One region of the Streptomyces sp. NPDC052682 genome, then DNA from elsewhere that is predicted to be linked to it. Evidence: riboswitches for the same ligand, from Rfam matches in the RefSeq annotation. Region 1 holds a riboswitch; each other region holds the start of a gene.

What was found. Region 1 has a riboswitch for cyclic di-AMP ahead of AB0K80_RS04575 (LysM peptidoglycan-binding domain-containing protein). Riboswitches for the same ligand answer to the same signal wherever they lie in the genome.
Region 2: it holds a riboswitch for cyclic di-AMP, as region 1 does, so the genes downstream of both, AB0K80_RS23630 (M23 family metallopeptidase) here and AB0K80_RS04575 (LysM peptidoglycan-binding domain-containing protein) in region 1, are expected to answer to the same signal.
Region 3: it holds a riboswitch for cyclic di-AMP, as region 1 does, so the genes downstream of both, AB0K80_RS14110 (M23 family metallopeptidase) here and AB0K80_RS04575 (LysM peptidoglycan-binding domain-containing protein) in region 1, are expected to answer to the same signal.

What each region holds. Positions count from the first base shown of each region.
Region 1 is NZ_JBFATS010000002.1:456,350-460,992, forward strand. It holds gene AB0K80_RS04565 (GNAT family N-acetyltransferase) at 1-484, opposite strand, end outside; gene AB0K80_RS04570 (HAD family hydrolase) at 715-1,533, shown strand; gene AB0K80_RS04575 (LysM peptidoglycan-binding domain-containing protein) at 1,530-2,345, opposite strand; cyclic di-AMP (ydaO/yuaA leader) riboswitch at 2,351-2,507, opposite strand; gene AB0K80_RS04580 (polyprenyl synthetase family protein) at 3,040-4,050, shown strand; gene AB0K80_RS04585 (DUF2092 domain-containing protein) at 4,337-4,643, shown strand, end outside.
Region 2 is NZ_JBFATS010000015.1:84,613-89,255, forward strand. It holds gene AB0K80_RS23620 (HPr family phosphocarrier protein) at 1-120, shown strand, start outside; gene AB0K80_RS23625 (GntR family transcriptional regulator) at 327-1,013, opposite strand; gene AB0K80_RS23630 (M23 family metallopeptidase) at 1,214-1,990, opposite strand; cyclic di-AMP (ydaO/yuaA leader) riboswitch at 2,004-2,167, opposite strand; gene AB0K80_RS23635 (pitrilysin family protein) at 2,359-3,747, opposite strand; gene AB0K80_RS23640 (pitrilysin family protein) at 3,744-4,643, opposite strand, start outside.
Region 3 is NZ_JBFATS010000008.1:26,200-30,842, forward strand. It holds gene AB0K80_RS14105 (aldo/keto reductase) at 1-323, opposite strand, end outside; gene AB0K80_RS14110 (M23 family metallopeptidase) at 418-1,446, opposite strand; cyclic di-AMP (ydaO/yuaA leader) riboswitch at 1,459-1,620, opposite strand; tRNA gene AB0K80_RS14115 (tRNA-Met) at 1,915-1,988, opposite strand; gene AB0K80_RS14120 (dihydrofolate reductase family protein) at 2,037-3,176, opposite strand; gene AB0K80_RS14125 (MarR family transcriptional regulator) at 3,266-3,781, shown strand; gene ribA (GTP cyclohydrolase II) at 3,907-4,542, shown strand; gene AB0K80_RS14135 (FtsX-like permease family protein) at 4,548-4,643, opposite strand, start outside.

The sequences.
Region 1 (4,643 bases):
GCCGCTCCTTGGCGAGGGTGGTCCTGAGGAACTTCGGCGACTGGGCGCGCAGCACGGACTCGTACGTCTCGTAGCCCTTGGCCACGTCGATGACGTAGGCGGGGTGCTCCTCCGCCGCGTACGGCGTGAACAGCTGCTGCTCGGCCTCCAGGTTGTCGAAGACGTAGCTCGACAGGGAACAGCCCCGCAGCAGCGCGCCGGTGTCCGGGCGCAGGCCCGGCAGCAGCACCGCGCCCTGGCTGTCCGACACCCCGAGCCCGATCGCCCGGCCCTGCCCCAGCGCACCCTGCTCGTAGGGCAGGAAACCGACCGGCTCCCGCCCCTCGTACAGCACCGCGACCCGGGCCCGCGGCCGTACGCGGCCCACCGCCTCGGTGAACTCCGGCTCCATGAAAGGGTTGCGCGGCGCCTGTGACCCGGCGCGCAGCTCCCGCCAGCGCTCCCTCTCCCCCTCGCCGAGCTCCTCGGGCATCAGCACGCGCATGCGTCCACTGCGTCCGTTGCTCAACCTGACCCCCCGATCAAGTCCCCCCTGGACACTTGGAAGGTACCGCCCGGGACCACCAAGGCGGTAGGGAGCGGAGCATCTTGTTGCCAAGTGGTGCGAAGACCTTCAACCGTGCGGTAACCGGCCATGCCGGAAAGGCCTTTCCGGGGCGGGAGGCGTGCGGCAGGCGATGAGTCGGACGGGTCCGCGGTCCGTATTCTCTGATCATGGCCGCACCCCTCGCTTACTCCCTCATCGCCACCGACCTGGACGGAACGCTGCTGCGCGGCGACGACACCCTGTCCGACCGGTCCTTCGCCGCGCTCGCGCGGGTGGCGGACGCCGGTGCCCAGCACCTCGTGGTGACGGGCCGCCCGGCACCGAGAGTGCGGCCGCTCCTGGACGACCTGCGCTGCGAGGGGCTCGCGGTGTGCGGGCAGGGCGCGCAGGTGTACGACGCCGGCGCCGACCGGCTGCTGTGGTCCGTCACGCTGGACCGGGAGCTCGCCGAGACCGCGCTGGAGAAGGTCGAGGCCGAGGTGGGGGAGGTGTACGCGGCCGTCGACCAGGACGGCGTCGACGGGCTCACGCTCATCGAGCCGGGCTATCTGATGCCGCACCCGACCCTGCCGGCGCTGCGCGTCGCGCGGCGCGCGGACCTGTGGTGCGCGCCCATCAGCAAGGTGCTGCTGCGCCACCCCTTCCTGTCGGACGACGAACTGGCGGCAACGGCACGCGCGGTGGTGGGGTCCCTCGCTTCGGTGACGATGTCGGGGCCGGGCACGGTCGAGCTCCAGCCGTGCGGCATCACCAAGGCGACCGGGCTGGCGCTGGCCGCCGAGCACCTGGGTCTTGGCCGGCACGAGACGATCGCCTTCGGCGACATGCCCAACGACATCCCGATGTTCGAGTGGGCCGCCCACGGCGTCGCGATGGCCAACGCCCATCCCGAACTGAAGGCGGTGGCCGACGAGGTCACCCTGTCGAACGAGGACGACGGCATCGCCGTCGTCCTCGAGCGACTGTTTCCCGGCAGCCGGCTCTAGTAGGGCCCGAAGACGTTGTCGATCGAGCCGTACCGGTGGGCCGCGTAGTTGCAGGCCGCCGTGATGTTGGCGACCGGGTCGTAGGGGTCCCAGGACGTGCCGTCCACGTGGTACGCCTGGAAGGTCGGGTCGATGACCTGCAGCAGGCCCTTGGACGGCGTGCCGGCGGCGGCGTTGGAGTCCCAGTTGTTGATGGCCAGCGGGTTGCCGGACGACTCGCGCATGATGTTGCGGTAGATGCCGTCGTAGGACCCCGGGATGCCCTTGCGCGCCATGATGTCCAGCGCTTCCCGGATCCAGCCGTCGAGGTTGTCCGGGTACGTCGTCACCGAGGCCTGGGTGGCCTGGGCGACGGACGCGGCGGGCTTCGCGGCGGGCTGGACGGCGGGCTTCGCCGCCGGCTTCGCGGCGGTGGACGACTTGGTCGCGCCGGCCTTCTTCTCGCCGGCGTCCGCCTCGGTGGTCCTGACCTTCAGCTTCAGGCCCGGGTGGATCAGCCCCGGGTTGTCGCCGACGGCCGTGCGGTTGTCCTTGTAGAGCTGACGCCAGCCGCCGCGCACGTCGTACCGGTCGGCGATGCGGTAGAGGGTGTCGCCCTTGGCCACGGTGTACGTGAGGGTCTTGGGGGGCTGGACCACCTGGGGCGCGGTCCGGGCGACCGTGGCGGGCGCCGTCTGCGGGAGCTGGGCGGCGTTCGCGGTCGTCGCGGCCAGCAGGGGGAGGGCGAGCGCCGCCCCGCCGGTTCCGGCGGCCACGACACCTCGGGTGAGCGGATTGGTTCTGGGGCGGCGGTGCTTACCTCGTCCGGGCATGCTGTCGTTCCTCTCCGACGCCTGCGAGGTGAGCTGTCGGGTTCGGGCGGGAGGTGCCCGGCCGCGTGGGCGCGGCTTCACCCCGAGCCGGACCGGTGCGAGCACCGGTCCGGCGGCTTACCTGGGTCCCCCGCTCCTGCCGTGCGTGAGTGAAGTGGTCATCGGTGGCACGGGCGGCGGCAGGATTAGGCGTCCGCCCGGCAGGGCGGGAACGTATGCGAGAGCACATGTCGGGAACAAGTGCCGACGTCACAGATCACGCTGGTTGATCTTGCCTTGGGGGATTTGACGCGCTTGATCCTTTGCGGTCGCCAAGTTCAACTGGCGCTTTCGGGAAGGCGAAACGGCGGGGTGTGGTGTGATGAGATGGGTGTGGCGGAAGTGACTTACTTCACTGATCGCCGGCCCGGTGCGCATGTCCGCTCAAGAGGCGAATTCGCTTGCTATTTGCGGCAAATCGGGCGTGCGGGCAGGATGACCGGCATGACGAGGCGCCGGTCGATATATTTCTGTATGTATCTGGTCTTATCAGTCGATCAAAAACATAACGGGCGTGATCGGATACCGCCCGGCCTGTAACAGCGGGCGCTGGCGGTGATCGAAACGTGACCGGATACGCTGACTCGAGTGAGGGCAGCGACCTATCGACAAACCGTGTAATCGCCAGCAGACACCAGCAGACAGGAGACCCCTCGTGACCGTCGTCGGGCCATTCGGGCTGAGCGTGCGGGACCAGGCTCTCGAAGCCGATGTCCAGGCCGGATTGGCGGCTGTCGAGGAAGGGCTGCTCGAGGCCACCAAGAGTGAGGTGCCCTTCATCACGGAGGCCGCCCAGCACCTGGTGCGCGCCGGGGGCAAGCGGTTCCGGCCGCTGCTGGTGATGCTCGCCGCACAGTTCGGCGACCCGTACGCCCCCGGGATCGTGCCCTCCGCCGTCGTCGTGGAGCTGACCCACCTGGCCACGCTGTACCACGACGACGTGATGGACGAGGCGGCCGTACGGCGCGGGGTGCCCAGCGCGAACACCCGCTGGGGCAACTCCGTCGCCGTCCTCACCGGCGACTTCCTCTTCGCGCGCGCCTCGCAGATCCTGGCCGACCTCGGACCCGAGGCCGTGCGGGTGCAGGCCGTGGCGTTCGAGCGGCTGGTCACCGGGCAGATCCTGGAGACGGCGGGGCCGCAGGATGGGCGCGATCCGGTCGACCACTACCTGGACGTGCTGGGCGGCAAGACCGGCTCGCTGGTGGCGGTCTCCTGCCGGTTCGGCGCGATGATGTCCGGCGCCGACGAGACGGTCGTGGACGTCCTCACCCAGTACGGCGAGCGGCTCGGCGTCGCCTTCCAGCTCGCGGACGACGTCCTGGACATCGCCTCCGACTCCCACGAGTCCGGCAAGACACCCGGCACGGACCTGCGCGAGGGCATCCCCACCCTGCCCGTCCTGCGGCTGCGCGAGCGGGCCGCCCGGCTCGGGCTCGCCGAGGACGTCGCCCTGTGCGAGCTGCTGGACTCCGACCTCACGGATGACGGCCGGCACGCCGAGGCGCTGCGCCTGCTGCGCGCCCACCCGGCCCTGGACCAGGCGCGCCGGGACACCGTCCGCTACGCGGAGGAGGCCCGGGCGGCCCTGGCCCCGCTGCGGGAGGGGCCCGCGAAGGCGGCCCTGGTGGAACTGTGCGACGCGGTGGTGCACCGGGCGGGGTAGTCCCCGGCCCTGCTCGACGGCGTGCCTCGCAACGACGGTGTGTTCCGGGCGGTGTCTGCCCCTACGACCCCTACGGGTCGGGGGAGACACCGCCCGGCCGTGTCATACCGGAGCAGTACACGGAGTTGAGCCCGGGGTCTGACGCAACCATCGGACGGATTTGGTCAGATGGAAACCACGGACTTCACCACATCTCACCGATTCGGGTGAGAATGGCGGCTCGACGAGGAACCGGTGCGAGGACTCGAGATGGACAGCCGCCGCCGACCACGGAGGTAGGGCACAGATGGCACCGTACGCATCCGACGACAACACGACCGCCGGGGAGACCGACGACCTGCCCGCCGGCCGGCGCAAGGCCGCGCGGTACGTGGTCCCGGTCGCGGTGATGGGCGTGGCGGCCGCGACGATCGGACTCGTCCCCGCGCTCGCCGACTCCGGCGACCCCGACCTTCCGAAGATCACCGCCGAGCAACTCATCGACAAGATCGCGAAGTCGGACGTCCAGCAGCTGTCCGGCACGGTGAAGATCACCACGGATCTCGGGCTGCCGGACCTCGGCGGGCTGGAGAGCGGCCTGATGTCCGGCGCGG
Region 2 (4,643 bases), on a different contig from region 1:
GGCGCCCAGGGCGGCGAGGAGATCGTCCTCGCCTCCGACGCCGAGGGCGCGGACGCCGCCCTGGACCGGCTGGCCAAGCTGGTCTCGGAGGGTCTCGAGGAGCTTCCCGAGACCGTCTGAGCCACCGCGCCGGCACAGAGGAGCCGCGTCGCCTGCGGGCGGCGCGGCTCTTTCACGTCCGGCAACCGGAATTCACCGGCACGGCAACAGGCCGACACGGCAAAAGGACAGCTTGACAAAAGGACGTGCGGCAAAAGGGCAGCGCAGTAAAAGGGCAGCAAAAACGAACCCCGCCGAATAACCCTTCTTTGTATACGGCTCCCGCGTTAATGCCGCAGGCTCGGCGTGTGTACGGCACGTTGCGAATTCCTCACACGGTCGCCGCCGGAGGCGAATCGCAGCCGGTGCGCGGCGCCGGCGCGCTCGGTGTGCAGCGCCGTGAGCGCCCGCGCGCGCTCCCCGTCGCCGCGCGCCACGGCGTCCACGATCGCCCCGTGCTCGGCCCAGGTCTCCACGGGGTCGGCCGGCGCCTCCACCGCGTACATCCAGGTGATCTTGTGGCGCAGCTGGGTCAGCAGCGACGTCAGGGCGGGGCTGCCGCAGGCCTGGGCGAGCGTCTCGTGGAACCAGCCGCCGAGGGAGCGCAGGTCGTCGCTGTTGCCCCGGCGGGCGCGCTCCTGCCCCAGCCGCACCAGGCCGCGCAGCACCTTCAGATGGGCCTCGGTGCGGCGCTGGGCGGCCCGGCAGGCGCCGAGCGGTTCCAGGAGCAGGCGCATCTCCAGCAGGTCGGCGGCCTCCTGCTCGGTGGGCTCCGCCACGCACGCGCCCGCGTGCCGCCGGGTCACCACGAAGCCCTCGGCCTCCAGGGTGCGCAGGGCCTCGCGGACGGGGACGCGGGAGACGCCGTAGCGACGCGCGAGGAGTTCCTCGGTGAGCCGGCTGCCGCGCTCGTAGACACCGGCGACGATGTCGTCCCGGATCGCGGTACACACCGAGTGCGCCGGAATACGCATGACCGACCTCCGCCTTAATCCCCGTGAAACGTCGACGATGGACGTGTGTTCCGTGACTCTATTGCAATGAGCCGGAATTTCCGACGGCGGGCCGGAATCCATGGATATTTTTTGGACAGCACGGCGTGCGAAACGGCGAAAGCCCCGGCTCGGGAGCCGGGGCCTTGCGGTACGGACCGTGCGGGTCGGACCTGCGCGCCTCAGACGTGCACGCCGTGCGAGCGCAGGTACGCCACGGGGTCGATGTCCGAGCCGTACTCCGGGGTCGTACGGGCCTCGAAGTGCAGGTGCGGTCCGGTGACGTTGCCGGTCGCGCCGGACAGGCCGATCTGCTGCCCGGGGGTGACCTGCTGGCCCACCGAGACGCCGATCGAGGACAGGTGCCCGTACTGGGTGTAGGTGCCGTCGTGCATCTTGATCACGACCTGGTTGCCGTACGCGCCGCCCCAGCCGGCCTCGACGACGGTGCCCGCGCCGACGGCGTGGACGGGGGTGCCGGTGGCGGCGTGGAAGTCGACGCCGGTGTGGCTGCCGGAGGACCACAGGCCGCTGCTGGCCCGGTAGCCGGTGGAGACGTACGAGCCGGAGATGGGCGGCACGAAGGTGTTCAGACGCTTGCGCTCGGCCTCGCGGGCGGCGCGCTCCTTGGCATCGCGGGCCTCCTTGGCCGCCTCGGCGGCCCGCTTGCGGGCGTCCTCCTCGGCCTTCTTGCGCGCGGCGGCCTCCTCGGCGGCCTGCTGCTGGGCGGCGGCCTGGGCGTCGATCTCGTCGGCGACGGAGCCGCCGAGGGTGACGACCGGGGTGAGGCCGGTCTGCTGCGGGGCGGGCTCGGCGGCGAACGCCGGGGCCGCGACGGTGCCGATGACGCCGGTGGTGGCGAGGGCCGCGACGCCCGCCGCGCGGGCGGTGCCGCGCTGCATGCGGGTGGGACGACGGTGCTTGCCTGCGGGCTTGCGTGCGGCGCGCGTGAACGCCATGAAGTGTGCTGGTCCTTTCCTTCCCTCTCGCCTACCGGGTTAGCTGACGGGTTCGGAGCAGGAAGGTCTCCTACGGGCCCCCTCGCGGTGTGCGCGGGCGCCCGATTCACCCCAGGGACGTGGTGGGTCCCCGGCTCCCCTGGCTCGCGCCGTACGGGGACTCGGCGATGACTGTCCGCTGCCGCGGGTGCGGCGCACTGCCTGACGGACAGCCCGGACGAAGCTAAACGGGACGCGTTTCAATCCCCAAACGGAACGCGGCTTTTGTAGCGCATCCCACAGGGCAGACAGGCAACCTCCGCCCCAATTCGGGCATAAGGGGGCCCTGGTGACAGGCACGCCACCAGGGCCTCCACGCGCGCGTGCCGCTACTCGGCGGCGACCACGCTGACTTGGCCGATACCGAGGGCCTCCACAGGCTCCTTGATCTGCGCCGCGTCACCCACCAGCACGGTCACCAGACGGTCCACCGGGAAGGCGTTCACGACCGCCGCGGTGGCCTCCACGGTGCCGGTCGCGGCGAGCTGCCGGTACAGCGCGGCCTGGTAGTCGTCGGGCAGGTGCTGCTCGACCTGGTCGGCCAGCGTGCTCGCGACGGCCGCGGCCGTCTCGTACTTCAGCGGCGCCACGCCCACCAGGTTCTGCACGGCCACGTCCCGCTCGGCGTCGGTGAGCCCGTCCTTGGCAAGCGTGCGCAGCACCTTGAACAGGTCGTCGAGCGCCGGGCCGGTGTTCGGGGTGTCGACGGAGCCGCTGATGGCGAGCATCGCGGCACCGGTGCCCTCCGCGGTGGACCGCAGGACCTGGGCGAACGACCGCACCCCGTAGGTGTAGCCCTTCTCCTCACGCAGCACGCGGTCCAGGCGGGAGGTGAGGGTGCCGCCGAGGCAGTACGTGCCGAGCACCTGGGCGGGCCACACGCGGTCGTGGCGGTCGGGGCCGATGCGGCCGATCAGCAGCTGCGTCTGGACGGCACCGGGACGGTCCACGATCACGACCCGGCCGGTGTCGTCGGCGGTCACCGGCGGCACGGGCCGCGGCTCGCCCGGCGAGCCGGTCCAGGAGCCGAGCGTGTCGGCGAGCAGCGCGTCCAGGTCGATGCCGGTGAGGTCGCCGACGACCACGGCGGTGGCCGTGGCGGGGCGCACGTGCCGCTCGTAGAAGGCGCGCACCGCCGCCGCGTCGATGGCCGCGACGGTCTCCTCGGTGCCCTGGCGCGGCCGCGACATGCGCGAGCCCGCCGGGAACAGCTCTTTGGACAGCTCCTTGGCGGCCCGCCGGGAGGGGTTGGCCAGCTCGTGCGGGATCTCGTCGAGGCGGTTGCGCACCAGCCGCTCGATCTCGCTGTCGGCGAAGGCGGGTGCCCGCAGGGCGTCGGCGACCAGGCCGAGCGCCTTGGCCAGGCGGGAGGCGGGCACTTCCAGGCTGAGGCGTACGCCGGGGTGGTCGGCGTGGGTGTCGAGGGTGGCGCCGCAGCGCTCCAGCTCGGCGGCGAACTCCTCGGCGGAGTGCTTGTCGGTGCCCTCCGAGAAGGCCCGCGCCATGATCGTGGCGACGCCGTCCAAGCCCGCGGGCTCGGCGTCCAGGGGCGCGTCCAGCAGCACCTCGACGGCGACGACCTGCTGGCCGGGGCGGTGGCAGCGCAGCACCGTCAGGCCGTTGCCGAGCGCACCGCGCTCGGGCGCCGGGAACGCCCACGGCTTGGGCTCGCCCGCCTGGGGCCGGGGGTGGAACTCCATCGTGGCGAGCTCGGTCACTTCGCCGCCTCCTCGTTGTCGTCGGTGGCTTCCACGGTCGCCGCGGACTCCGGGTCCTCGGTGCCTTCCACGTCCTCGGCGTGCTCGGGGGCGGTCGGCTCGTAGACCAGCACCGCGCGGTTGTCGGGCCGCAGCCGGGCCTGGGCGATCTCCCTGACCTCCTCGGGCGTCACCTCCAGCACGCGCTGGACGGCGGTGAGGGCGAGCTGCGGGTCGCCGAACAGCACGGCGTAGCGGCACAGTTCGTCGGCGCGGCCGGCGACCGTGCCGAGCCGGTCCAGCCACTCGCGCTCCAGCTGGGCCTGGGCGCGCTCCATCTCCTCCGCGGTGGGGCCCTCCTCGGCGAACCGGGCGAGCTCCTCGTCGATGGCGGCCTCGATCACGGGCACCTCGACATCGCCGGAGGTCTTCACGTCGAGCCAGCCCATGGAGGGCGCCCCGGCCAGCCGCAGCAGTCCGAACCCGGCCGCCACCGCCGTACGGTCGCGCCGCACGAGGCGGTTGTACAGGCGGGAGGACTCGCCGCCGCCGAGCACGGTGAGCGCCAGGTCGGCCGCGTCGCACGCGCGCGTGCCGTCGTGCGGCAGGCGGTAGGCGGCCATCAGGGCGCGGGCCGGGACCTCCTCCTCGACGACCTCGCGCAGCTGCGCGCCGATGGTGTCGGGCAGCGTGCCGTCGCGGGGCTCGGGCTTGCCGTCGTGGGCGGGGATGGAGCCGAAGTACTTCTCGATCCAGGCGAGCGTCTGCTCGGGGTCGATGTCGCCGACGACCGACAGCACCGCGTTGTTCGGCGCGTAGTAGGTGCGGAAGAACTGGCGGGCGTCCTCCAGGGTGGCCGCGTCCAGGTCCGCCATCGACCCGATCGGGGTGTGGTGGTAGGGGTGGCCCTCCGGGTA
Region 3 (4,643 bases), on a different contig from region 1:
ATGTTCGCGGCGGACAGGCCCTGGTACCGGGGGTGCTGGCTGACCTTGGTGGCGATGACGACGTCGGAGCGGTTGCCGCGCGCGGCGAGCCACCTGCCGATGATCGTCTCGGACTCGCCGCCCTGGTTGCCGTCGACCCACGCCGAGTACACGTCGGCCGTGTCGACGAAGTTGCCGCCGGCGGCCGTGTAGGCGTCCAGAACCGCGAAGGAGGTGGCCTCGTCGGCGGTCCAGCCGAAGACGTTGCCCCCGAGAGCGAGCGGGAAGACCTCGAGGTCGGAACTGCCGAGCTTGCGAAGCGAAGGGGTGGTGTTCGACGTCATGTCCGTCGTCAACGACCCGGCCGGACCCGCCCATTCCACGCGTCCGGCCAAGGGTTCGTAAACTCCCGGGCGTTGCCCGATCCCCCGGCGGGGCTCAGACGTTGAGGCCCTTGCCGCGCAGCCACGCCATCGGATCGACGCCGTTCGCGGAACCGTCCGGGTGGACCTCCAGGTGGAGGTGGGCCCCGGTGACGTTGCCGGTGGCGCCGACGCGGCCGATCACATCACCGGTGTTGACCTTCTGGCCGACGCTGACGTTGATGGAGGACTGGTGGCAGAACCACAGCTCCGTACCGTCGTCGAGGGTCAGGATCGTGCGGTAACCGTACGAACCGGCCCAGCCGGCCTCGGTGATGGTGCCGCTGTGCACGGCCTTGATGAGGGTGCCGGTGGGCGCGGCGAAGTCGAGGCCGGTGTGGTAGCCGGAGGACCAGTAGGCGCCGGCCTGGCCGAAGGTGGAGGTGATGGTGTACGAGGAGGTCGGCAGCGTGTACTGCTTGGCCAGCTCGGCCAGGCGCTCGGCCTCGGCCTTCTTGCGGGCTTCTTCCTCCGCCTTCTCCTTGGCCGCGGCGGCCTTGGCCTCGGCCTCCTTCTGCGCCTTCTCGGCGGCCTCCTGAGCGGCCTTCTCGGCGGCGGCCGCGGCCTCGGCGGCGGCCTTGCTCTCGACCTGGGCCTGCTGCCGCTCGGCCTGCGCCATGATCCGGGCGCGCAGCACCTCACCGGCGTCGGCGGCGCCCTGCTCGGTGTCGGCGGAGGTCGTGCCGATGCTGCTGAGCGGGGTGGCGGAGCCCTCGGGGGTGTCGTCGTCCGAGATCAGGGAACCCACGGAGGACAGGTCCGGCATGGAGATCGACACCGGCGGCTTGCCGGTCTGCGCGCTGGCCATGCCGCCCGCGCCGACGGCCGCTATGACACCGACGCCGAGGACGGTGGAGCTGCGGGCGAGCCCGCCGCGCTGCTTGGTGACGCGATGCCGGCCGCGTACGGGACGGATGGACTCCTCGGTGGGGTTCCACTCCTGGAACGGGCCCTCGTCGACGCTGGGGCCGCCGTAGCCGAAGGTGTCGGTCTCGCGCCGGCTCGGCGCGTACGGGGCCGCGGGGGCAGGCCGGTTGGACGCCACGTAGGCGTACTCCTTTCCTTCCGTCTCCGCCTACCGGGTTAGCTGACGGGTTCGGAGCGGGAAGGTCTCCTACGCGCGTATACCGGCCGGCCGTGCCGGCACGGCGGTATCCGCGTGATTCACCCCATGGTGGTGGTTCCCCGGTTCCCTTGCGGGATTCGGCGCGTGCGCACGGAGCCGCCTTCTGTGACGGCTGGGACGACCGCGCTGCGTTATCGAACGTTAATAGAGGTGAGGTGGTGATTCCAAGCGGTTCCGCTTGATCGTTAGCGAATTTCCCGGGGACTTACCTGTCATCACCGGCGATAATCGGGCGAGTTGACCACACCTCGCGTGACTGACGGGGCTTGACGGACCGTCAACTGCCGTGCGGAGCGGGACAGTGCGGTCACACCGCGTGACGCTGCCGCCCCGGCTCGGGAACGACTCAGGGCCGGAACTCGATGAGTTCCGGCCCTGAGCCTTCAGTAGCGGGGACAGGATTTGAACCTGCGACCTCTGGGTTATGAGCCCAGCGAGCTACCGAGCTGCTCCACCCCGCGTCGGTATGACACCAGTGTACGCCATGTTCGGGACAGCCCGCACACACGTCACCGCCCGCCGCCGATCAGGTGCCGGTTGGGGGCTTTGGCCCGCTCCTCGTGCTCCGCCAGGACGACGACGTCCGCACCGGCCGCCGCCAGCAGTCCGCTGCCGTCCGCGCCCGCCACGAAGGTGTCCGGCTCCCGCCACGCCGTGACCACCCGCCGTACGCCCGCCGCCAGGATCAGCCGGGCACAGGGCAGCGGCCGGGAGGACCGGCGGGCGCAGGGTTCCAGGCTGCTGTAGACGGTGGCGGTCGCCAGGCGCGGGTCGTCCGGGCCGGTCTTCGCCAGCGCGGCCTCCTCCGCGTGCACGACGGGGTCGCCGCCCTCGCGGGAGTACCCCCGGGCCAGTTCCGTACCGTCGGCCGCCACCACCACCGCCCCCACGCTGAACGCGGTGTCCGAGGGCGGGCAGCGCTCGGCCAGTTCGCAGGCCAGGGCGAGCCAGTGGTGGTCCGCGGCCGAGGGCAGCGGGCCGGTGCCCGGGGCGGTCGGCCGGTAGCGCATGAGGACGACGTCGCCGATCGCGCGGGTCTCCAGCAGCCGCAGCCGGCCGCCCTGGTAGGAGCCCGGGCCGAAGAGGCGGGGCGCGGCCGGATCGCCCACGAAGAGCGGGGCGAGGACGAGCTGGAGTTCGTCGGCGAGGCCCTGGGTGAGGAGCTGGGTGTGGATCTGCCCGCCGCCCTCGACCATGAGCCGCCGTACGCCGCGCACGTCGTGCAGGTGGGTGAGCAGGCGCCGCCAGTCGAGGCCGCTGCCGAGCGGCACGACGTCGGCGGTGATGCCGAGGGCGCGGGCCCGTTCGGCGCCCCGGTCGGTCGTGTAGAGGACCTTCTCGCCCCCGGTGTGCCAGAACTGTGCCGCCGGGTCCAGGTCCCCGGAGCCGCTGACCGTGACCTTCAGGGGGTACTCGGGCCTGCCCTCGGCCAGGCGGGCGGCGCGCCGCCCGGGCGCGTTGACCAGCAGCCGGGGGTTGTCGGCGCGGATGGTGCCGGCGCCGACCAGGATCGCGTCGACGGACGCCCGCACCTCGTCGACCCGGTCGAAGTCGGCGGGGCTGGACAGCAGCAGGCGCTCAGGGCCGGTGTCGTCCAGGTAGCCGTCGAGGGAGACGGCGGCGGACAGCAGGACGTACGGGTGGGGCATCGGCGCGCTCCTCGCAGCCGGACCCGGGAGCCGTGCGGCGGGTCCTGGTGGGTCTTGGTTCAAGTTTGAAGCAAACCTACACTGGCGGCATGACGACCCGCTGGCTCTCCCCTGCCGAGCAGCGCGCCTGGCGCGCGTACCTCGCCGCCACCCTGCTCGTGGAGGACGCGATCGACCGGCAGCTCCAGCAGGACGCCGGCATGCCGCACCTGTACTACTCCATCCTGGCCACCCTCTCGGAAACCCCGGAGCGGCGGCTGCGCATGACCGACCTCGCCGAGCGGCTGAAGATCACGCGGACCCGGCTGACGTACGCCGTGACGCGCCTGGAGAAGGACGGCCTGGTACGGCGGGAGGCGTGCCGGTGGGACAAGCGGGGCAGCATCGCCGTGCTGACCGACGCGGGCCTGGCGGTGCTGGAGCGCGCGGCTCCCGGGCACGTCGAGACCGTACGGGCCTCCCTCTTCGACCACCTCAGCGAGGAGCAGGTCGGGCAGCTGGAGGAGATCTGCGGCGAGGTGGCACGGGCGCTGCAGGAGGACGCGACGCGGCCGGCGTCCGACGACGTGCCGTGGCGCCGCCGCTCGTCGCCGCCCTGCTCATGACGCTGTGAGATGCCCCTCATCATGCGGCTGAATAGCCAGTTGCTTCAAATTTAAAGCATGCAGTAGAGTCCCGGGCCATGTCCTGCTTCAAATCTGAAGCACTGGAACGGAACCCGGAGGCCCGCATGCCCGAGATCCCCGCCGCCACCCCGCGCGCCCGTGTCCGGGTCCCGCTGCGCTTCCACGACGGCTACCGCGTCGACGCGGACCTGGTCACCTTCCACGGGCTGGTGGACGGCCGGGAGCACCTGGCCGTCGTCCTGGGCGACCCCGGCCCGGTGCCGCTGGTACGGCTGCACTCCGAGTGCCTGACCGGGGACGTGTTCGGCTCGGCGCGCTGCGACTGCGGCCCGCAGCTGCGCGAGGCGGTCGAGCGCATCACCGACCGCGGCGGGGTCCTGCTCTACCTCCGCCAGGAGGGCCGCGGCATCGGCCTCTACAACAAGCTCGACGCGTACGCCCTCCAGGACCAGGGGCTCGACACGTACGAGGCGAACGCGGCCCTGGGCCTGCCCGAGGACGCCCGCGACTACACGGCTGCGGCCCAGATGCTGGGGGCCCTGGGCATCCGCGAACTGGACCTGCTCTCCAACAACCCCGACAAGGCCGACCAGTTGCGCGCCCTGGACGTCACGGTCCGCGACCGCGTCCCGACGGGTGTCTTCACGACCGCGCACAACGTCCGTTACCTGCGGGCGAAGGTGCTGCAGACCCAGCACACGCTGCCGCTGGCGGCGCTGACGGAACTGTCGGCGGGCTGAGCCGCTCACAGGTGCGCCCGTGCCGTGAGATAAGGGTCCTGGCGTAGCACGTCCCGACTGCCGAGCAGCGTACCCGCGGCCAGGCCGGCGGCGGGCAACAA